Regions from separate parts of the Paenibacillus sp. FSL H7-0918 genome, predicted to be linked through region 2. Evidence: riboswitches for the same ligand, from Rfam matches in the RefSeq annotation. Region 2 holds a riboswitch; the other holds the start of a gene.
The links. A riboswitch is a leader RNA that binds a small molecule or an ion and turns the genes downstream of it on or off. The one in region 2 is predicted to bind cyclic di-GMP.
Positions count from the first base shown of each region.

Region 1: linked by a shared signal. The riboswitch ahead of MHI15_RS29420 (choice-of-anchor A family protein) and the one ahead of MHI15_RS13130 (NPCBM/NEW2 domain-containing protein) in region 2 are both predicted to bind cyclic di-GMP.

Region 1 covers NZ_JBBOWJ010000006.1:146,384-149,802, forward strand. Annotated here, with positions in the region: gene MHI15_RS29410 (ASCH domain-containing protein) at 220-633, shown strand; gene MHI15_RS29415 (hypothetical protein) at 833-1,225, opposite strand; cyclic di-GMP riboswitch class I at 1,721-1,811, shown strand; gene MHI15_RS29420 (choice-of-anchor A family protein) at 1,920-3,419, shown strand, end outside.
Region 2 covers NZ_JBBOWJ010000001.1:2,914,179-2,917,597, forward strand. Annotated here, with positions in the region: gene MHI15_RS13130 (NPCBM/NEW2 domain-containing protein) at 1-1,685, opposite strand, end outside; cyclic di-GMP riboswitch class I at 1,943-2,029, opposite strand; gene MHI15_RS13135 (hypothetical protein) at 2,187-2,753, opposite strand; gene MHI15_RS13140 (EAL domain-containing protein) at 2,870-3,419, opposite strand, start outside.

The DNA of each region.
Region 1 (3,419 bases), on a different contig from region 2:
TGAATGTCTGTAGTATTGATATTTTCATAAGAACTTTTGTTTGTATATAATAAAAATAAATGTTCTTATTTTAGAGGCGATCAATGATGGAAATGAGTATCGACCAAACGGTTGGGATTATTTAATTTATCAGGTCAAGGTGAGCAAGATTACACAACGCGAGATCGAGATCCGTGCATCCGTGACAAACGTCCAACATAAACGAAGGGGATAAATATCATGCGGTGTATAACAATACGGCAGCCTTGGGCGACTTTAATTGCTCTTGGTGAAAAAGAGTTTGAAACTCGTTCATGGAGAACAGCCTACCGCGGCGAGTTAGGCATCCATGCCGGAATGAGGATTGACAAAAAGATTTGTGAACAGGAACCGTACAAATCAGTATTGGCGAAACATGGCTATACAGCGAATAATTTGCCGACAGGAGCTATTATTGCTACAGGTCAGCTCGCGGGATGTTATGTGGTTACTCCAGAGGTGGATTTAAGGGAATGGATCAATGGGAACGAATATGATTTTGGCGACTATAGTGAAGGACGGTTTGCCTGGAAGCTTGAACGGGTTCATCCATTAAGCCATCCAATTCCAGCTAAAGGTCGGCTAAGCTTGTGGGAGCACTCTAATCACTTCTGAACGGCGAACAATATTTTTAATGTAATTTTTATGTGCCTATCAGCTTTTTTTCAGGTTCGAGGTATATATTAGAGACACCAAACACCCCCCAGTGTTTTGTGGTATATCTCTCTCAGGTCTTGCCAACTCCCATGGTAAGGCCTATTTTTTTGTTCACTAATTGATTGGGGGGAGAGAGCGCAGCGGCTTCTATACAGCTTTACTTAATCTGGTACTGTTCTTCGTAACTCTTAAAAGATGAAATATCCAGCCCTAGGTATCTGCGCATATGGATGGCAGCCTGAGCCGCAACAATGTCATTCAACAGCAGCATTCGTTCATGATAGCCACGACATATATACTTGGCTTCAATTCCAGTATTAAGTCTGTTTTGCTCATACACCTTGATTCCCCGTCTTCTCATTTCTGCACGAACATCCCTTAGATCTGTTGTAGCTACTGCAGCAGCTGTTCCAAGCACCTCCAGATAAGGGGCGGGTGTTCGTAAGTGTGTAGATAAAATGGCGGAGTCCCGTTCGAAAGCTGATAAAATCATCGGAAGCAATAAATAAGATTTCACCAGCATGTTGTCCCTGCTTTCTGCTCTATGCATGAATCTCATCACCTCTAATAGGAACGTATATTCGTATTCTACCCCGATATTCCAAAAATAATCAATGGTATTTCTAAACAGTTTATCCAATGTGATTAAATTCACAACTTAATAACGAAGAATAAATTATATTAAAAATTGTAATAATAAAAATTAATGTATCGAACGCAAATAAAGGAGAATTATGATGGAAAAAGAGGGCAGCCTCCAGCGTGGATTGTTTTTTGGTTTAATTCTGAGTGTTCCCTTATGGATATCCATATTGGGCTATATACAGTTACTTTAAAATTTAATGAAAAACCTTATGCGAAGCGCCTTTAGGCGCTTTTTTTGTGTGGTACTAATGCGGGGAATTATCGAAAGGAATTGATTGACAATTGTGGGTGTCGGGAGCTAAACTGTTATTAATTCAAAAGTATTAAAAGTCATAGACTGTTATTGGATAGAATGCTTCAGCTACCAGTTCTGGACTTGCAGTGTAATACATATATATAGTCATGATAATAGCAAACCGTCTGAAAGGGCGGGACGCAAAGTCCAGGAGTCTAAAGTGTCTTAAAGGCACAATGACCGTCCGACTGCCATGAGAAGGGAATTTCACTTCTTTTTGGCGGTCTTTTTTGTTGTTAGGTCCTTTAGAGTTTCTGGTAATTATTCTGATTAATATAAATCATAGTTTTAGGAGGTGTGCCATTTGAAAAGAAGAATAAAACCGTTACTCTCGCTTGTATTAGCTGGGATTTTGACGGTAGGTAGTGGGCTTTCCTCATTGGGAGCTGGAGTTGCTGGAGCTAGTAGTTCTTCTACATTGGGAATTGCAGCGGTCTACAACGTGTTTATTCTAGGGGATATAACGACAGTTTCGGATACGGAAGGAAGGTTTGCTGCTGGAGGTAACGTTAACTTAACCAACTATAGTGTTGGAGATAGGTTGACCGCAGCAGAGGTTTCCCTGACTGACACACTTGTTGTTGGAGGGAATCTTACTTTCAACGGAGGTACTGTTTATGGGAATATCGTGTACGGGGGAGATTTTTCAGGGAATGTAACGCTCCTCAAGGGTGGTGCAAAAAGACAGGGGAGTACGATTGACTTTTCAGCCGTAGGTCAGTCTTTGAAGGACAAATCAGCAGAACTTGCAGCATTGCCGGCGAATGGAACAACAGTGTACCAATATGGCAGCCTTACCCTGACAGGTACAGATCCTGCGGTCAATGTTTTTAATGTTTCAGGAGATAACGTCTCTAATACCTACGGAATTACAATAAATGTTCCTTCAGGATCTACTGCAATTATTAATATTGATGGTTCTAACGTAAAAATGAAAAACTTCGGATTTCTACCTAATAACGTGTTGAACAGCAAGAAAATTTTGCTTAACTTTAGCCAAGCTGCGTATCTTGATATGGCAGGCATAGGTGTAATGGGAAGCATACTTGCCCCCTATGCTCATGTTGATTTTATTAATGGTCAGATTAACGGTACTTTAGTGGCGGCTTCACTCAAAGGTACTGGTGGTGGTGAATTTCACCACTATCCATACGATGGTGATGAACCTGGACCAACGCCGACACCAACACCAACAGTGACACCAACGCCGACACCAACACCGACACCGACGCCGACAGTGACACCAACGCCGACAGTGACACCAACACCAACGCCGACAGTGACACCAACACCAACGCCAACACCGACGCCGACGCCGACAGTGACGCCAACGCCAACGCCGACAGTGACACCGACGCCAACACCATGTCCCACGCCGACAGTGACACCAACGCCGACACCAACGCCGACAGTGACACCAACGCCGACACCAACGCAGACACCGACACCAACACCAACACCGACACCAACACCGACGCCGACACCAACACCGACGCCGACAGTGACACCAACACCGACACCAACACCGACGCCGACAGTGACACCAACACCGACACCGACGCCGACAGTGACACCAACACCAACGCCGACACCGACACCAACACCAACACCGACGCCGACAGTGACGCCAACACCAACGCCGACGCCGACAGTGACACCAACGCCGACAGTGACACCAACGCCGACAGTGACACCAACACCGACGCCGACAGTGACACCAACGTCGACACCGACACCGACGCCGACACCAACGCCGACAGTGACACCAACGCCGACACCGACGCCGACGCCAACACCGACACCG
Region 2 (3,419 bases):
CAAGCGGCCTCTTGTTGAGAAAAGACTAAAGAAGGTAGCTTATCGTTAGAAGCTGCGTCCACATAAACGTTGATCGTATCTCCAGGCATTGCAACGAGACCTGTAGGCTGGTTGTTCGTACCAAAACCAATTCTCAGGTTTTCCTGCGCATGCTTTTTCATATCTCCACGTTGTTCCGCCTCAATGATGGTGCCTTCGATTTGAACCTCGCCATTAACCAGCTTCTTAGCTAGTTCCAATGAATCTTTCAGGATTGGATAGAGGGGATGTACTTTTGCCGCTTCTTCTAATTCGTTGATTGCTTCGACGCTATTATAAGCAGGCACAACCGCACTCATCGTTCCATCTGTGAAAATACCATTTACAGCTTCGCTTACTTTATCTTCTGTATAAAATCTAAATTCAGCCGCAAAAGGTCTGTTGATATTAGCTTTTGTGAACTTAAATTTTAATCTTTTAAACTTCGTCGGTTCGAATTTAAATTCCAGAAAGTCATTGGTACTAATCGCGGTTCCGCTAGATACAAGTTGGAAGGTCTCTCCTTTACTCGTCTCTGATGCATAGATTTCAAAAGCCTCTGGGAATCCTTTGCGGTTATCTCTAGCCAAAAAAGCCACTCTGTCCAGCACTTCCGCTTGCGCTAGTTCAAACACGACTTCATTCGTGAAGCTTGCATCATTGTTTTTGTTCGTTTCCCAATGCGTAGTGGGCTGGTCATCCAGCATATATTCAGGCTTCGTACCTGGGTAGCTTCCACCGTTCACCGTTACTTTTGATACGTTTGCATTCGGCATTCTATAAGCTTGGCTATAGGCATTTTCATAGGCTGTTCCATACCCTTTTAGCTTCGAAACCTTGGCTGCCGTTGCCTCTACCTGATGGTTCTCCAAAAGGATCTTTGCATTCTCTATCTCTTCTTTAAACTGCGCATACAGTGGATGTGCCTGCACTTCATTCTCTAAAGCTGTTAATTTCTCTGCCGTATTAAAGGCAGTACTAACTTGGCTCAAGGTATCATCTGTAAATAAATTTTTCATTTTAGCAGAGACACTATCCTCTTTATAAAAAGAAAACTCAGCCGCACTCGCCCAATCTTGGTTCGCTTTTTTGAAGACAAATTTAAGTCTCTTAAAAGCCGTAGGTGCGAACTGAATCTCCACTACATCACCGGTTGAGCCTGTATATTCTCCAGAAGACACGAGCGTAAAATCAACCCCATCGGTAGTGGAACCATAGATCTCAAATTCTTGAGCAAAACCTTTACCTTTCGCACCGGATTGCCTAGCCGCGTATACCATTCTATTTAATTCAGTGGACTCATTGAAAACAAACACAACCTCATTCGTAAACGTTGAACTATTCGGTTTGCCAGTCTCCCAATGCGTGCTCATATCCCCATCCATAGCCTTAGCTATAGGCGAGCCTGAGTAGTTGCCACCGTTATTTGTGATGGATTTAATATTTGCTGGATTCATTCTAAAAACCTCATTATAGGCATTTAGAGCATCCTTGCCGTACAGCTCAAACGGAATAACCGAAGCGTTGCTTAATAAGTTAACCTTACTTTGCGCCACTGTTTTTGTTACATTTACCTTGCTTGCCTCACTTGCTAAAGCATAACCTGCCTCACTCGAAAAACTGGCCAACATGGCCGCCGATGTAGCGATCGCAATCATTTTCTTCATCTCTTCTTACCCCCAGATGTCATATGAATCTCTCCAGTGCCCAAAAATGGGCACAAAAAAAACTACCCCAAAAGAGTAGCTTGATTGCGTATAAAGTCGCCTAAAAATTAAGACTTAATTTTTATTAAACCTTAACAAGCATAAACGCCTTCAGCGTCCTATAAGGACGGCAAGCGTTTAAGCGAGAAATATAAGATATTAAGTATAGGTGTATAACTTATACTTTCTTATATTTTAACAAAAAGCGTTACACACTCTTTGGCAGCTGGCTGACAATAGTTATGATAACCTTAGTCCCTTTAGCTTTGCGTCCCTACATTTCCATAGGTTTGCCTATGAAGTTTCGAATACATTCAAAGAGTAACATAAGCCTAGATCGGATCGCATGATTAATTGGTATGAAATGAATATAGGTAATTGCAATTAGTTTTTCTTATGTGATAGATATTATTTATCGACCATCCCGGAAGAGAAGGGCATCCTTTAGGACTGTAGGTCTACTTAACTCCCCGATCCAAACAAACGCCGGAACCAATTCCACACATCGCCCGTGATGGGAATTAATCCGAAACCATGTTCGCCAACTGCGATTACACCATATGCCCATTGTCCGATAGCTATGGCACCCCCAGCGATCCTGCCTATCGCTATCGCACCAAACGCCGTATCCCCTATGGCGATGGCCCCCAACGCTTTTTCCGCGATTGCGATCGCTCCTACAGCCACGCCTGCAATCGCAATCGCTCCCACTGCGAAGCCAAGCCAGCTAAGTGCTATTGCTCCGATCGCTAACCACATTCCCAGTGATATTGCTCCTAAGGATAATACGCCCACGCTTATCGCACCTATGGAAATCAAGCCAACAGCTACATCTCCAATAGCGATTAATCCAACGGCTGTCTTCACACGGGGTTTACCTCCACGGCCATACGCTTGACCTGAGTATCGCCCTAGATTACTGCGAATACTGATGACCGGAAATGAGGGAGAAGGCCATTGATAATCAATCTCTCGTCCATCAAAGCCCCTAGAATCCGCCCAGCGCGTTACAAATTGATGCCATTTCATATCCATCCCGTCCCCCTTTTCAAATTACCTAAATTATACAACCCCGGGGGTTGGCTGTACTCAGACTCTGACCTGAAATTCATCTCATCCTCTGGACGGATATATACTCATTAGGATTACTGTTTGGGAATAGGATCAGGCTTTCCAAATAAATAGCCCTGAAACAACTGATAACCACTCTGCTTAAGCCATTCAAAGTCCTCTCTAAACTCCACACCTTCTGCTAAAGGAACGGATTGGATTTCTAAAGCTTTTTCTAAAAATTGCTTTGCTATTTTCTGTTTGTTCAGATCGCTGGACACACCCTGAACATATTTCATATCCAGCTTCATGTAATGGGGTTTAAGCTCCAATAACATCTCGATCGTGCTGAAGCCCTCACCAACATCATCTAAAGCGTATTCAAATCCCCGGTCCTTGTAATATGTCAAAATAGCTTTCAAATGAGCGAGATCATCCACTTTCTCCGTCTCAACAACTTCAAAGACAAAAAGAGAAGGATCGACGCCTAATTGATTGGCCAGTTCAACGGTTGATCTTAAGCAGAACTCTGGAGCGTAGATCGACGTTGGGATAAAATTAATAAACGTTTTTTTATTTAAGGGTGCAGCATATTTTACAGCCGTCATTCTACATAACCGGTCTAAAGCATATAAACGCCCACGA